Regions from separate parts of the Bradyrhizobium sp. LA6.1 genome, predicted to be linked through region 1. Evidence: riboswitches for the same ligand, from Rfam matches in the RefSeq annotation. Region 1 holds a riboswitch; the other holds the start of a gene.
The links. Region 1 has a riboswitch for S-adenosylmethionine ahead of ABIB99_RS36490 (O-succinylhomoserine sulfhydrylase). Riboswitches for the same ligand answer to the same signal wherever they lie in the genome.
Positions count from the first base shown of each region.

Region 1 (8,307 bases):
ATAGGAGGTCTCCGCGATCACCACACAGGTGCCGGCCGACAGCGCGACCACGTTCGGCCAGGCGAGGCCGAGCAGCGTGCGCAGAATCGGCCCGTCCATCAGCGCGCTTCGTACCGGCCGCGGAGGCGGCGGCAACGGACGCTCTTGTTCATCGACCGGGATTTCGGCGATGTCGGACATGTCCTCTCCCGGGCGCAGGCCATTCGCGGCGCGGCAATGCGTAGGTGTGCCAATAAATTTCTTCGCGCGGAAGGCGCGGCGACAGGCTTAGCACGGCAATTGCCGATTCCTCCTGCGCCGGATGCAGGCGTGCCCTGCGGCAGCGCATTTCAAGTGGTGGAATTACTCAATGGTCCACACCAGCGGCGGCCGACCGCCCGCTGTCGGGCGCAGGTGCACGCCGATGTGCCGCCCGCATCCGGCAGCGAGCCCCTCGAACAACCCTTCCAGCACCTTGGTGCAGGCGCGATGATAGTCGGCGACGTCATCCATCAGCTTCCAGCTCTGCTGACGAAATTCAAACGTGCCTTCTGACGCGGTCGTCTCGGCAGAGTCATCCTGCGCGGCAATCAGCGCATTCAGGAACGCTGCGAACTCGCTGGCGCCACCGCGGCTCATGGACAGTGCCGCCGCGACCTCGTCAAAATACTGCATCCCGATCAGCTTGCCGGTGAGGTGCAGGAGATAGCCGGCGTCTTCCGGGCCGAACAATTGCACCATCACGGGCGCGGCGGTGCGCACATATTCCATCGCGTAGTTGCGATAGGCTTTTTCCAGCCGCGGTTTTGGCCAGCTCGAAACAGGTAGCGCAGGCGCACTCTTCGCATCGAACAGCGGCGCTTCCAGATGACGCGCGAAGACCAGGCGCTGATCCAGCTCGAGCGGGTGGTCGTACTGATAATAATAGCCTTCGAGCCCATCCTGACCGTCGACGCTCTGCTTGGTGCAGACGAAGCCGAGCCTGGTATCGCCGAGCGCGACGCCATTGTTGGCGTGCCAGCCGCGCAGCATCGCGCGGCTGACCTCACCCGGCACGCCGCAGATCGCGGTGCCCTTCCAGATCCAGCGCGGCGGCGGATAGCGGATCCAGGCTTTGCGATCGCTCTCATACATGTACTCGACATGCACGCCGCCGATCCAGTTGGAGAGATAGTGATATTGCGCGGCGGCCACCGCAGGCGGCAGATGACTGAGACCGAGCTTTTCGAGCCCCGGCAGGAAGCGCTCCTGCTGCTGGCGGCGAAACACGCGGAAGACGAATTCGGCAGCATCCGCCGTGCCGCGCCGTGTGACGACGGTGAGGATGAGTCCGGTGAAATAGGCGTGATAGAGGTCGGCGACCGCACGCCAGCGCTTCCATTGCGCTTCCTCTGCTGCGTCTGTTGCGGCGGTCATGTTCGCTCCCGATCGTTGTTTTGATCGAGTGTGTCACTGCGCCCTGTACGAGGCAACCTGACGCTCAAGCAGAGCGCCCTGCACGCCAGCCCGTCAATTCCGCATCACGAATTTTGCGCAAGCCTGGCCGCGCGCTCGCGCTCGACGCGTTCGGTGACGTCGCGCGCCATCGCGACCGATCCGACCACGGCACCACCGGCATCGCGCACCAGCGCGAAGGTCATCTCGATGTAGAGCTTGCGTCCGCTCTTGTGCAACGCGCGGGTCAGCGTCGGCCTGCCCGCGAGCTTCATCGCCCCGGTGGCAAGCGCAGCTTCGAAGCCCTTCCAGTGCGCGGCACGCAGATGTTCGGGAATGATCAGATCGAGGTTCTGGCCGAGCGCCTCGTCCGCCGAGAAGCCGAACAGTGTGGTCGATGCGCGATTCCAGCGCGTGATGGTGCCGGAGCGATCCGAATAGATCAGCGCGTCCGCGACGTCGTCGACGATCCTTGCGTCGAGTTCGGATTGAACACTCATCTCGCCACCTCGCATGCAGCCGGATTTCAGCTTGCATCCCGGCAGTAGTCAATCGAGAGGCTGCGGCGTACTGGATGCCCCGGTCAAGCCGGGGCATGACAGTAGGGTGTGTAGCTACACCCGAAAATGCTTCGATAGTTTGAGCCCCTGCGCCTGGTAGTTCGAGCCGATGCGCTGGCCGTACATCGCGTCGGGGCGCGACAGCATTTTCTCGTAGACGAGACGGCCGACGATCTGGCCGTGCTCGAGGATGAACGGCACCTCGCGCGAGCGCACTTCGAGCACGGCGCGCGATCCCTGCCCGCCAGCGCCGGCATAGCCGAAGCCGGGATCGAAGAAGCCGGCATAGTGCACGCGGAACTCGCCGACCAGGGGATCGAACGGCACCATCTCCGCGGCGTAATCGGGCGGCACCTGCACGGCTTCCTTGGAGGCGAGGATGTAGAACTCGCCGGGATCGAGGATCAGGCTGCCGTCGGGACGCGCCGAGATCGGTTCCCAGAAATCCTCCACCGCATAGCCGGAGCGGCGGTCGACGTCGACGACACCGGTGTGGCGCTTGGCGCGATAGCCGACGAAGCCGTTGGCCTTCTCGCCGGAGAGATCGACGGAGACGGCGACGCCGCCGGTGAGATCGGCATCATCGAGATCGACGAGACGCTCAGTCGCATGCAGCGCCTCGAGCTCGTCGATGTTGAGGATCGCATCTCCGGTGCGGAAGCGCACCTGACTCAAGCGCGAGCCCTCACTGACCAGCACCGGAAACGTCTTCGGGCTGATCTCGGCGTAGAGCGGGCCGTGATAGCCGGCGCCGATCATGTCGAAGCGGCGGGTGCCGTCGGCGATGACGCGGGTGAAGACATCGAGCCGGCCGGTCGAGCTTTTCGGGTTGGCGGCGGCGACGATCTCCGGCGGCAGCGCCAGGCTTTCCAGGAGCGGCACGATGTAGACGCAGTTGGTCTCCAGCACCGCGCCATCGGCGAGGCTGAACTCGTGCAGCTTCAACTCGTCGATGCGCTCGGCGACGGTCGCGCCGGGACCCGGCAGGAAGCTGGCGCGAACGCGATACGCGATGTCGCCGAGGCGAAGGTCGAGGCTCGCCGGCTGGATCTGGCTTTCGACGAAGTCATAAGCGGGCAGGATGAGGCCCGCCTTCGCCATCGCCGCGATCATGCGGTCGGGCAGGATACCATTGGCGTCGGCGGCAACCGTGAAGCTCAACCGGGGGTCCTCGTCAGGGGTCAAATGCATCCGGACATGCGGGAAATAGCAGCCTTTTACGGCTATCCGATGGACGCCTTGACGGAAAGGCCATTGCGGAATATGAGCATCACTTATCCCGTGGTGATTTGAGCCGGCCGGCTTGCAGCCACGTTAAATAAGTCGCTAAACAGGCCGGGGACCTCTGTGATCCCGGCCCGTGGAAGTTATCCAGGCCGGTTTTTTTGTGACCATTTTCGATGGTCACGCAGAGGAGGTCCTATGTCGAAGTCCCCGGCGTCCACCACGCAATACCGTCCCGAAACCCGACTGGTCCATTCCGGCACCCTGCGCTCGCAATATGGCGAGACGTCGGAGGCGCTGTTCCTGACCCAGGGCTACGTCTACAACAGCGCCGAGGAGTGCGAGGCGCGGTTCAAGGGCGAGGACCCCGGCTTCATCTATTCGCGCTATTCCAACCCGACCATCTCGATGTTCGAGCGCCGCATGATCGAGCTCGAAGGCGCCGAAGCCGCCCGCTCGGCGGCGACCGGCATGGCCGCGGTGACGACCGCGATCCTGGCGCCGCTGAAGGCCGGCGATCATGTGGTGGCCTCCCGTGCCCTGTTCGGCTCGTGTCTCTACGTCATTCAGGATCTCTTGCCACGCTACGGCATCGAGACCACGCTGGTCGACGGAGCCGATCTCGACCAGTGGCAGCGCGCCTTGAGGCCGAACACCAAGACGTTTTTCCTGGAGAGCCCGACCAACCCGACGCTCGACGTGCTCGACATTCCAGGGATCGCCGAGATCGCGCACAGCGGCGGCGCGCGGCTCGTCGTCGACAACGTGTTCGCGACGCCGATCTGGCAGAGCCCGCTCGCGCTAGGGGCAGACGTCGTCGTCTATTCCGCGACCAAGCACATCGACGGCCAGGGCCGTTGTCTCGGCGGCATCATCCTGTCGTCGGAAGCGTTCATCGCCGAGCACATCCACAATTTCATGCGCCAGACCGGCCCGTCGATCTCGCCGTTCAACGCATGGGTCCTGCTCAAGGGCCTGGAAACGCTGGGCGTACGCGTGCGCGCGCAGACCGAGACGGCGGGACGCATCGCCGACGTGCTGGCGAGCCATCCGAAGATTTCGCGGCTGGTCTATCCCGGCCGCGCCGATCATCCGCAGGCAGCTCTCGTGAAGAAGCAGATGCGCGGCGGCTCGACGCTGGTCGGCTTCGAGGTCGAGGGCGGCAAGCAGGGTGCGTTCCGCGTGCTCAACGAGCTCAAGCTTGCAAAAATCTCGAACAATCTCGGCGATGCCAAGAGCCTCGTCACGCATCCGGCGACCACGACGCATCAGCGCCTCAAGCCGGAAGACCGCGCCGCGCTCGGCATCAGCGAGGGCTTCATCCGCTTCTCGGCGGGGCTCGAGCATGTGGACGATCTGATCGAGGATCTGACCGCGGCGCTGGAGAAGGCGTGAGGCGATTGGGCTCTTGTAGGGTGGGCAAAGCGACTTGTCCGCCGTAGCTCGAAGAGCGAAGGCGGAAGCGTGCCCACCATTCACGATCATATCGCCGATAGATGGTGGGCACGGCGCGCGAAGAGCGCGCCTTTGCCCACCCTACGGCACCGAGCCTACATCGGCCGATACGTTCGCACGTCCGCGGGCACGTTGACGCCGAGCTTGATCTGGCCGACGGAGCGGATGATGTCGTCGCCGAGGATCTGCGCGAAGCAGGCATAGCCCCAATCGTTCATATGCAGGCCGTCGGCGATCACGAAACTCTCGACCGGGATCGATTGATTCTCGTGCCAGTCGCGCATCACCTCGAAGCGGGGGAAGATGCCGACGTGACGGAGCTCGGCGACCTTCCCGAGCAGGTGCACCATCTTGCCGGCGCTCTCCTTGCGCTGGTTGACGGCTGGCGAATATTGCGGATCGACCAGCACGATGTCGGCGCCGCCAGCGGCCTGGATGCGGGAGATACCGTCCTCGACCATCTTGGCGGTGTCACCGGGATCGAGATTGCGCAGCACCGCATTGGTGCCGACCTGCCAGATCACGAGATCCGGATGCACGTCGATCACCTCCTTCTGGAGGCGCTTCATCATCTCGGGTGCGTCCTCGCCGCCGACGCCGGCGTTGATGACGGTGATGTCGGCGGTCGGATATTGCCGGCGGAGCTGCGCGGCGAGACGGTTCGGATAGTTGAAATCGGGCGAGCTCGCGCCATAGCCTGCCGTCGACGACGAGCCGAACGCAACGATCACGACGGGTTTGCCGGCGACGAGCTTGCCCGCGACATGCGGCAGCGAGCCCATCGCCTTCGAGCCACCCTTCGGCGTGAGGCAGGGCACGCGGCTGAAAATGTCCCCGGCGGATTTCGCGACCTGCTTCACCTTGTCGATGGCGCGGGCGGTCACGCCGCGCTGCTCGTGGGACGTCGCGGCGACGGTGGTCTGGGAGGGCGAAGCGGAAGCCGGACTAGCGGCCTGCTGCGGCGCGGGCGTTGCCTGCGTGGCCTGCGCCTGCACTGGTGCCAGCGACACCGGCGTCAGCATCAGCAGAGCCGCCGCGGGCGCAGCCAGCCATGCCGTCAACCAAAAAGGGCGGAGAGAACTCATTAACGCTAGACCTCAATTTTGCTGCTGGGCCGGCCCCAGATGGGCTGCGTCGATCACAAACTGTGCCAACGCCCGGCCAAGGCAGTCATGGACCTGTTTCGCCAGCTCTGGCCCGCGGGACGGGCTGAACAGGTCGAACTGACCCTGATCATTCCACTGCCGCATGATCGCGAAACGGTCGAACAGCGGGATGTCATGCTCCTGCGCCACCACCCGCATATTGTCGAGATAGGGCGGCACCGAGATCATGGTTTCGGTACGCGGGCTGTACTGCAAGTTCATCAACACGACGTCAGCCCCTGCTTTTTGCAGCGCGGAAACCCCTTCGGTCACCGCCCCGCGAAAATCATCGGGATCAATCGCTCGGATAGCATCCACAGTCCCGGTCTGCCAGATGACCAAAGTAGGCCTTTTTGCTTCCATCAGCTTAACGAAGGTGGCGGCCGCCTCCTCGGCCGTCTTCTTGCTCTGTATTTCTACGGAGACGTGCACAGTCTCCGACGGCAGCAGCCTGTCCTGCAGGATGGCCTGCATGCGCGCCGGATAGGAGCTGTCCTCCGAGGCCGGAATCGTGGTCGAACGGCTGCCAATGACCAGGATTTCCAGCGGTTTGCCGGCCTTGATGGCATCGGCGACCCGGGGAAGCTGGCTTTCAGTGGTGAGCAGATAGGATGGCAATTCGCAGGCTGGGGGCGCGGCCGGAGCAGCCGGCACGGCATCGCCCGCGCGCGCCAGGGGCGCGGCGAGGTTACCGCACAGCAGGACCAGGCTCAGGAGAACCTTCGCCTTCATCAGCCCCCTCCCGCCAGATCGGCGTTGCCGACGGCGTTTTTGGTTTTCGCACCGCTCTTGTCAGCCACGCGCTTGTACCACGAAATCACCCACGCAACGCCCCACATGATCAGGATTCCGGAGAGACTAATCAGCGCATGCATGGCTGCGCCGCCGGAGACTTCGGCCAGGATGAAATGGCCGGCGAAGGCGAGGAAGACGCCGAGACAAAAGATCTCCAGGGAATGCTGGCCGCAGAGGATCAGCGGCCGCAGCCAGGGCGATTTCAGGCCCGGCCATTCCCGGGGCAGGAAGCGAACGGTGAGTGCGGCGAACGCCAGGAAATGCGTGAAGCGCAGCACGTCGAGATCGGCCTTGTCGATCGGATACATCCACTGCTCGAGCCGCCTCGGCATGAAGTGGGAGAGCTGCGGCACATACCAGGTCAGCGTCACGTAGAACGCCGCGACCAGATAGGCGATCGATATCCACATCGTGACGCGGGACGCCAGGATGCGCGACATGCGTCGCGCACCTCCGAGCGCACACCATGCGCCGAATACGAAAAGCAATTGCCAGGCGAAGGGATTGAACGCCCAGAAGCCGTTCGGATAGGCCGACAGATAGAGGTCGTATTCCCAGGTCACCGCGTAGAGCAGAACCGAGAGGCCGAGCGTCACGTCGGGCCGCCATTTCATCAGCCACAAGATCAAGGGCAGCGCCAGCATCAGCACGATATAGAGCGGCAGCACGTCCATGTTGACCGGACGAAAGCGCAGCAGCAGCGCCTGCACGATCGTGACGTCGGGCTGCTTGAGGAAATCCATGATGCCCATCTCTTCGGTGTAGAGCGGGTTCTCGAACCTGGTCGCAACGTAGGAGATTTCGGCGAGGAAGATCGTGAACAGAAAGACGTGGGCGACATAGATCTGCCAGACGCGCCGTAGGATGCGCGCGGTAGCGACGACGAAGCCGCTTTCGAGCATGGCACGACCGTAGACGAACGCCGCGGTGTAGCCGGAGATGAAGATGAAGATCTCGGTGGCGTCGCTGAAGCCGTAATTGCGGATCGTGAACCAGGTCAAAAGGCTCGGCGGCAGATGGTCGACGAAGATCAGCCACAGTGCGAGCCCGCGGAACAGGTCGAGCCGGAGCTCGCGCTCGCCGATGGCGGGCAGCGTGATGGCCGGCGCGGCGGAGCGCAGCTTCGCCTCCGCAGGTCTGGCCTCCGCAGGCTTGCCGGTTCCCGCGATCGTCGATCCCGTCACTTGGTCGGCAATGGTCATCGGGGGTTCGAAACCCTTCCGCAAATCGCGACGTGTCATGGAGTGTACAGGTCTGGCCGTCGTCTCGCAAAGCGGCCGGATCACATTGGGTCTACTTCCTCGGCAATTCTGGCGGCACGATGTCACCAAAACCGCCTGCGGGCGTTGGTTCCCGGCCGGGTTTTCGTTATGATGGCAGCCATGTATCGCGCCGTGACCCGCCAGATCGAAGTGACCGTCGAGCCGAACTTTGTTCCGGAGCAGTCGTCGGCTGACCGCTCCCGCTATTTCTGGTCCTACACCATCGTCATCACCAATTCCGGCGACGAAACCGTGCAGCTGAAGACGCGGCACTGGATCATCACCGACGCCACCGGCCGCCAGCAGGAGGTCAGGGGCGAGGGCGTCGTCGGCGAGCAGCCGACCCTGGCTCCCGGCGAGCGCTTCGAATACACCTCCGGCGTGCCGCTCGCGACCGCCTCGGGCTTCATGACCGGCCGCTACCAGATGGTCAGCGAAAGCGGCGAACGCTTC
Region 1 covers NZ_JBEPQK010000021.1:27,544-35,850, forward strand. Annotated here, with positions in the region: gene ABIB99_RS36470 (MATE family efflux transporter) at 1-180, opposite strand, end outside; gene ABIB99_RS36475 (hypothetical protein) at 343-1,395, opposite strand; gene ABIB99_RS36480 (PAS domain-containing protein) at 1,500-1,913, opposite strand; gene ABIB99_RS36485 (2'-deoxycytidine 5'-triphosphate deaminase) at 2,028-3,164, opposite strand; SAM riboswitch at 3,245-3,324, shown strand; gene ABIB99_RS36490 (O-succinylhomoserine sulfhydrylase) at 3,396-4,592, shown strand; gene ABIB99_RS36495 (SGNH/GDSL hydrolase family protein) at 4,748-5,737, opposite strand; gene ABIB99_RS36500 (SGNH/GDSL hydrolase family protein) at 5,750-6,529, opposite strand; gene ABIB99_RS36505 (OpgC domain-containing protein) at 6,529-7,794, opposite strand; gene apaG (Co2+/Mg2+ efflux facilitator ApaG/CorD) at 7,975-8,307, shown strand, end outside.

Region 2 (8,307 bases), on a different contig from region 1:
CGAAGCCGATCAGCGCAACGCGCTGGAAGTGCGGTGTGGTGCTCATTTGCCGGCCATGAAGTCGCGCAGGCCCTCGACGACAAGGCGGTTGGCCTCCTCGGTGCCGATGGTCATGCGCAGCGAATGCGGCAGGCGGTAGTTCTTCAGCGCGCGCAACACCAGCCCGCGCTTGGTAAGATACGCGTCGGCCTCGTCCGCGGTCTTGCCATTTTCCGGGAAGTGGATCAGCACGAAATTGGCGACGCCCGGCGTCACCTTCAGTCCGAGCTTGCCGATCTCCTCGGAGAGCCAGTTGCGCCAGGTCTCGGTGAACTGCTTCGACATCGCCTGGTGCGCAGTGTCCTCGATCGCCGCGACAGCGGCATACATCGCCGGCGTCGACACGTTGAAGGGACCGCGGATGCGGTTGACCGCGTCGATGATGTGCTCCGGACCGAACATCCAGCCGACGCGTAGCGCGGCGAGACCGTGGATCTTGGAGAAGGTGTGCGTCACCACGGTATTCTCGGTGGTGGCGACGAGTTCGATCCCCATCTCGTAGTCGTTGCGCGAGACGTAATCGGAATAGGCGGCATCGAGCACCAGCAGCACGTGCGACGGCAGGCCGGCGCGCAGCCGCTTGACCTCGTCGAACGGCACATAGGTGCCGGTCGGATTGTTGGGATTGGCGAGCCAGACCAGCTTTGTCTTCGGCGTCACCGCCTTGAGGATGGCGTCGACATTGCAGGTGAGGTTGGTCTCCTGCGCGACCACGTTCTTGGCGCCGACCGCCATAGTCGCGATCGGGTAGACCAGGAAGCCGTGCGTGGTCGAGATCGCCTCGTCGCCGTGGCTGAGATAGGTGTGGGCGAGCAGATTGAGGATCTCGTCCGAGCCGGCGCCGCAGATGATGCGGTTGGGGTCGAGCCCGAAAGAGCGCCCGATCGCTTCGCGCAGCACGCGCGAGGTTCCTTCCGGATAGTCTTCCAGATGCGCCGCCACGTTCCTGAACGCCTCGATCGCCTTGGGCGAGGGCCCGAACGGCGTCTCGTTGGCCGAGAGCTTGAACACCTTGCGGCCCGGCTCAGCCACCGGGCTCTTGCCGGGCGTGTAGGGCGCAATATCGAGAATGCCGGGATTCGGCACGGGGCGTGACATCTTCAACTCCGGAAGTAGCTTTAGGCGGTTCGCGATCTACGATTTCGACCCGGTCGAGGGCACCGTATAGCGCGTTGCGTGGCTGCCGACGAGGGCCGTGGAGCGCACCGAGGCCCCCGCTTCGATCAGGGCAGCCTTGATCTTGTCGATGCTGGTGGCGCTCGTGACCGAGACCAGCAGCGCCGCGCCGTCGAAGGCGGTATCGGGCACTGCCACGATCTCGGCGAGCGGCGACAGCGCCCGCGCGACCTCGGCGTTCCACCCGGACACGCGCACGCTGAAGGTCTCGACCTCCGTCACCACGGCGCTGTCGGCGACGCGCGAGATCGCGAACACCGGCAGTGCGGCCGGATGGTCGGCGCGCTCGACGAAGGGCATCCGCGCGATGATCTTCGGCGCGCCGTCCGCTTCCAGCTCCAGCCACCATGGCGTGCGGCTCGAGGTCGCCGAGACCAGCGCCAGATCGCCCTTGGACTTCGCCACCGCTTCGACCGCGGCCTGCGCGCTGAAATGCGCGACGTAAGGCACCGTGAAGCCGAAATGGAAGCGCACGGAATCGCGCATCGCCGGCTCGCTCACCGAGATGTCGGCATGCACGGAGAACGGCGCTTGGACGTAAGTGAACGTCGAGATGATGACGCGCCAGATGCTCTCGACCGTGTCGAGCGGCAGGATGCCGCGATGGCGTTGTACGATGTCCCGCATCATGGCGGCCTCGCGCGCCGGGCGGAACGCCGAGCCGACCTCCTGGGTCTGCTTCACCTGGATCAGGCGGTCGATGATGTCACCGCGCTGCATCAGGAGACGATGCATGCCCTCGTCGATCGCGTCGATCTCCTTGCGCAATTCCTGGAGCGATGGTGGCGCGGGCGGACGTTGGGACATATCTGCGAGATGCTGGTGAGAGGCGTTCCAATGCGGGTCGGCCAAGGCCGATCGGCAAGGCCGGATCCGCTGCGGTCGACGTCCTGATTAGGCAGTCGGCGCGGCGAAAGCAAAGAGAAATGCAAAGGGAAACCAGGCCTTTTGGGCCGGCCTTTCAGGGATGAATTTGGCTAATCCGGACCGTGACTTGACGAAAACCGCCCAAGACAGTAGCTTTTGCCCGTTCCGTGGTCATTTGAGCCGGCCGGCTTGCAGCCACGTTAAAAAACTCGCTAAACAGGCCGGGGACGCTTCCGATCCCGGCCGAACCTATCGTTCAGGCCGGGTTTTTCATGGCCTGATTCCAGCGGCAGCCTGACGGGTGTCGCAAACGAGGTCGATGATGGTTGGCGTGAAGCCTGTGCCAAGTCCCGCGATCAGTGCCGACGACCGGTCGCATGAGGCGGATCATCCGAATTCGCAGGTCGCGCAGTTCGGCGCCGAGCAGCCGCTGCGGCTCGATTGCGGCATCGATCTCACCCCGTTCCAGATCGCCTACCAGACCTATGGCGAGCTCAACGCCGATCGCTCCAACGCGGTGCTGATCTGCCATGCGCTGACGGGAGATCAGCATGTCGCCAACGTGCATCCCGTCACCGGCAAGTCGGGCTGGTGGGAGACGCTGGTCGGTCCCGGCCGACCTCTTGATCCTCAGCACTACTTCATCATTTGCGCCAACGTGATCGGCGGCTGCATGGGCTCGACCGGGCCCGCCTCGATCAATCCCGCGACCGGCAAGGTGTGGGGCCTGGATTTTCCCGTCATCACCATTCCCGACATGGTGCGCGCGCAGGCGATGCTGATCGACCGGCTCGGCATCGACACGTTGTTCGCGGTGGTCGGCGGCTCGATGGGCGGCATGCAGGTGCTGCAATGGACCGCGGCCTATCCCAAGCGCGTGTACTCCGCGCTGGCGATTGCCTGCGCGACGCGGCACTCGGCGCAGAACATCGCTTTCCACGAGCTCGGCCGCCAGGCGGTGATGGCCGATCCCGACTGGCACAACGGCCGCTACACGGATCAGGGCATCCATCCGCATCGCGGACTTGCGGTGGCACGGATGGCCGCGCACATCACCTATCTCTCCGACGCCGCGCTGCATCGCAAGTTCGGCCGCCGCATGCAGGACCGCGAGTTGCCGACCTTCTCGTTCGACGCCGATTTCCAGGTCGAGAGCTATCTGCGCTACCAGGGCTCGTCCTTCGTCGAGCGGTTCGACGCCAACTCCTATCTCTATCTGACCCGTGCGATGGACTATTTCGACATCGCCGGCGACCACGGCGGCGTGCTGGCGAAAGCGTTCGCGGGCATCGAGACGCGCTTCTGCGTGGTCTCCTTCACCAGCGACTGGCTGTTCCCGACTTCTGAATCGCGCGCGCTGGTGCATGCGCTGAACGCGTCGAGCGCGCGGGTGTCGTTCGCCGAGATCGAGACCGATCGCGGCCATGACGCCTTCCTGCTCGACGTGCCCGAATTCTTCGATATCGCCCGTGCCTTCCTGCAATCGGCAGGGAAGGCGCGCGGGCTCACCGCCAGGATTGACTGACAAGGACGGCTAGCGATGTCTGTGCAGGAAGTGCTGCCGCTGGGCGGCGTTGCGACGGAGCAGTCCGGCCAGTTTCGTGCCGATCATCTGCTGGTCGCCGAGATGGTCAAGCCCGGCTCGAAAGTGCTCGACGTCGGCTGCGGCGAGGGCGATTTGCTCCAGCTTCTGGAGACCCGCGGCATCGACGGGCGCGGCATCGAGCTGTCGCGCGAAGGCGTCAACCGCTGCGTCGCCAAGGGCCTGGCGGTGGTGCAGGGCGATGCCGACACCGATCTCGTCAACTATCCCGACGACGCCTTCGATTACGTCATCCTGTCGCAGACGCTGCAGGCGACGCGGCAGCCGCGGGTCGTGCTGGAGAATCTGCTGCGCATCGGCCGCCGTGCCATCGTGTCGTTCCCGAATTTCGGTTTCTGGAAAATGCGGCTCCAGCTCCTGGTCGGCGGCCACATGCCGCGCACCGAGAATCTGCCGGCGACCTGGTACGACACCGCCAACATCCACTTCTGCACCATCAAGGATTTCGTCGAGCTCTGCGACGCGATCCACGTCAAGATGGAGCGCGCCGAGGCGCTGGATCTCTACGGCCGTCCGTTGCGGCTGCGATTGCCGTGGTGGGTGTGGAACATGTTCGGCGAGCAGGGCGTGTTCTTGCTCACGCGCGGGCAGGGGAAGTAGTTTCCGTCATTCCGGGCCTGTGCCTGTCGGCGCATCCCGGAATGACAGCGACTGGCAGTCTAATGCGCCGCCAGCGACCGCGGATCGCGCACTGGCCAGCGCCCGGCTTCCACCAGCGTCACGAACCGCTCCACGCTCTCGTTGAATAGTGCGGGTTCTTCGAGATTGAGCACGTGGCCTGATTTCGGAAACATCGCGAGGCCCGCCGCGGGCAGGTGCTTCTTCAGGAACAGGCTTGCCCCGACGCAGGGATCGTCTTCGTCGCCGCAGATGATCAGCGCGGGCGTTGCCACACCTCGAATGGCATCCGGCATCGTGTAAATCGATGGCCTGCCGCCCTGGAAGCCGCGCATCGTGTTCGCGGAGCCCTTGGCATCGTGGCGCGCCAGTGCGGCGTAGAAATCGGCGTGGCCGCGCGGATCTTTCACCAGGAACGGAATCCGGCTCGGCGCCTCGCGCGTGACCTTTGCGACCTCGGCGGAGCCGAGCGTCTCGAACTGCTCGGCATTGGCGCGGCACTGCTTGCGCCAGTTGTCGAGATTCTCGATCTCCGATCCCGAGCCCACGCCGGCCAGCGTCATCGACAGCGCGCGCTGCGGCGCGTTCAACCCGATCTGGAGCGACGAATAGGCGCCCATCGACAGGCCGACGAGATGCGCGCGCTCGATCTTGAGATGATCGAGCACCGCGAGCGCGTCGGTGTAGAAATGCTTATAGGTGTAGACCTCGCCATCAGGCGCGTCCGACGGCGTGTAGCCGCGCGCGGAATAGGTGATGCAGCGATGGCCGCGCGAGAAGTAGCGCATCTGCGGCTCCCAATTGGTGTAGTCGGCCGCGAACTCATGCAGAAAAATAATCGGCGTTCCCTGACCCGCTTCTTCGAAATAGATGCGGACGTCGTCCCTGGTCGTGGCGTGGGGCATTAACTGTTTCCCTCTCTTCAAGCCGCCTTTGGAGAATTGCAGTTAACGTTGTTGTCCGCAATGCGGCAGCCTCACGCCAGCACCGGCACAAAATCATCGCAGCTATTCGCGGGCGTGGCGTCTTTTTCTCGCCACATCCGGCGGCTTAACGGCCAGACGGATGCCGGCCATCGCACGGGCCGATTGGGGAAGTGGGGTGTCAAGAAGGATGAAGTATGTTCGAGTTGTTTGCGTCTCGCCTGTCGCGTTGTGTTGTCGCGCTGGCGATTTTCTTCGCGGCGGTTGCCGCGTTCGTTTCTCCGGCCTCAGCGCGGCCGCATCACCGTCATAGCGCAGAGCGGCACGCTTACGTGCATCACGCCAGACATCATCATTACCGTCATTATCGCCACCATGCCCGCAGTTCGCGCTTCGAGCGCGGCGCGGCGCAGTTGCAGGCGAGCGGCTTCGCCGACACCCAGGCGAGCTACAATCCGAACGCCAATGTCGGCGGCATGGCCAACAACGGAATGACCAATCCTGGAATGGCCAATAGCGGTGGCGGCTTCGGCGGCGGATCGGGCCTCGTGTCCGAGGCGCGCCGTTATATCGGCGGCAATCCGACCGGGCGCGGCAGCCTGTGGTGCGCGCGCTTCATGAACATGGTGCTGCAGCACACCGGCCATCAGGGCACCGGCTCCGACATGGCGAGCTCGTTCGCGCGCTACGGCACGCGTGTCTCCGGTCCGCAGGTCGGCGCCATCGCGGTCATGTCGCGCGGTCGCCGGGGCGGCCATGTCGGCATCATCACCGGCGTGGACGCGCAGGGCAATCCGATCATGATTTCCGGCAACAACGGCAATCGTGTTCGCGAGGCGCCGGTCTCGCGCGGCCGGATCTATGCGTATGTGATGCCGAACTGACACTTGTCATTGCGAGCGAAGCGAAGCGAAGCAATCCAGAATCCCACCGCGGAGACAGTCTGGATTGCTTCGTCGCTTCGCTCCTCGCAATGACGGAGTGTGTTGAGGCGGCGTCCCGTTACACCAATCTCGGCGCTTCCACCGCGATCGCGTCACCGACGCCGATCTCGCCGTCGGCGATGACCTCGGCATAGATGCCGCAATCCATGTGGCCGAGATTGCGCGAGAGCGTCGGCGGTATCTCGAGATCGCGCTGCGCGGTCTTGGGATCGACGTTGACCGCCGGGCAGCGGACGATGCGCTTGACCACCTTGAGCCGGGCCTCGCCGATCGCCAGCGTCTCGCCGACGAGGTCGAGCTCGGACCAGGCCGGCCAGCCCTTCACGTAGAGATTGGCGCGGAAGCGCAGTGGATTGACTGCGGCGCCGCCGAGCATGGTCTCGATCGCCCGGACGCTGCCGAGATTGATGATCGACACGACCTTGCGGGCGACGTCGGAAAAGCTGTGGTCGCGGCCGGACAGAACTTTTGGCGGGCCCTTCAGCTCCGGCTGAAAATTCTCCGTGAAATAATCCTCGATGGCGGCGCGCCCGGCAGAGGTTTCCAGATCGCCGCTGGCGACGATCTGGCCGTCCTCGCGGATGGTCAGGCGGTTGGTCGCGTCCTCGAACCGGCTGTCGAGGGACGCCAGCCGCTCATTGCGCGCCAGCATCAGGAACTGGATTTTCGGCTTCCAGGCCGGCGCCTCCGGATCGAAGCCGCTCGGTCCGTTCTCGATGGCGTAGCGGCGGTCGGCGGGCAGGGTCTGGCCGATCCGCAAGGGGACCCGGGGCAGGGATTCCGGCGTCAGGCCCTTGATCGGGTAACGGTAAAGGCCGGTGATTTCGGCAGTCTGGCTGGCTGTCATGTCGCTACTTAAGGGATTCGACCTGCTGGCGCCAAGCAAGCGGACCCGTGCACGAAATTGTGAACGCGCCTCTTCCGATCCGAGGCCAAGCTTCCCACATCTGGGTCAGGCCGGCGCCAGCGCCGGCTGCTAACGACCGCTGCCGGTTGAGGAACGTCAACGCGTCCAGCGGAAACCCAATGAAGATGCCGTTTGGAGTGCCTTAGAGGGCTCCAGGGGCAGGCCGAGGGAAAGAAAAGACATGAACATCGACAAATATACCGAACGCTCCAGGGGCTTCGTTCAGTCCGCGCAATCGCTTGCGGTACGCGAGGGGCATCAGCAGTTTTCGACGCTGCACGTCCTGAAGGTTCTGCTGGACGACAATGAGGGCCTCGCTGCCGGTCTGATCGACCGCGCCGGCGGCAATTCCCGCGCCATCCTGAAGGCGACCGAGGACGCCCTCAACAAGGTGCCGAAGGTCTCCGGCGGCGGCGCCGGCCAGATCTATCTGGCGCCCGAGCTGGCCCGCACTTTCGACGCCGCCGAAAAGGCCGGCGAGAAGGCCGGCGACAGCTTTGTCACCGTCGAGCGGCTGCTGCTCGGCCTTGCGCTGGAAAAGACCAGCGAGGCCGGCACGATCCTGGCCAAGGGAGGCGTCACCCCGCAAAATCTCAATGCTGCGATCGAGGCGCTGCGCAAGGGCCGCACGGCGGACTCGGCGACCGCCGAGAACGCCTATGACGCCCTGAAGAAATATGCCCGCGACCTGACCCAGGCTGCGCGCGACGGCAAGCTCGACCCGGTCATCGGCCGCGACGAGGAGATCCGCCGCACCATCCAGGTGCTCTCGCGCCGGACCAAGAACAATCCCGTGCTGATCGGTGAGCCCGGCGTCGGCAAGACCGCCATCGCCGAGGGCCTCGCGCTGCGCATCGTCAACGGCGACGTGCCCGAGACCCTCCAGCACAAGAAGCTGCTCTCGCTCGATCTCGGCGCGCTGATTGCGGGTGCGAAGTACCGAGGCGAGTTCGAGGAGCGGCTGAAGGCCGTGCTCCAGGAAGTCACCGCGAGCGAGGGCAATTTCATCCTGTTCATCGACGAGATGCATACGCTGATCGGCGCCGGCAAGGGCGACGGCGCGATGGACGCATCCAACCTGCTCAAGCCCGCGCTCGCGCGCGGCGAGCTGCACTGCATCGGCGCCACCACGCTCGACGAGTACCGCAAGCACGTCGAGAAGGATGCGGCGTTGGCGCGGCGCTTCCAGCCGATCTTCGTCAGCGAGCCCTCCGTCGAGGACACCATCTC
Region 2 covers NZ_JBEPQK010000028.1:70,179-78,485, forward strand. Annotated here, with positions in the region: gene ABIB99_RS41185 (prephenate/arogenate dehydrogenase family protein) at 1-46, opposite strand, end outside; gene ABIB99_RS41190 (pyridoxal phosphate-dependent aminotransferase) at 43-1,137, opposite strand; gene ABIB99_RS41195 (chorismate mutase) at 1,174-2,022, opposite strand; SAM riboswitch at 2,240-2,319, shown strand; gene metX (homoserine O-acetyltransferase MetX) at 2,405-3,607, shown strand; gene metW (methionine biosynthesis protein MetW) at 3,623-4,285, shown strand; gene ABIB99_RS41210 (alpha/beta fold hydrolase) at 4,345-5,208, opposite strand; gene ABIB99_RS41215 (NlpC/P60 family protein) at 5,424-6,110, shown strand; gene ABIB99_RS41220 (MOSC domain-containing protein) at 6,229-7,017, opposite strand; gene clpB (ATP-dependent chaperone ClpB) at 7,259-8,307, shown strand, end outside.
Region 2: it holds a riboswitch for S-adenosylmethionine, as region 1 does, so the genes downstream of both, metX (homoserine O-acetyltransferase MetX) here and ABIB99_RS36490 (O-succinylhomoserine sulfhydrylase) in region 1, are expected to answer to the same signal.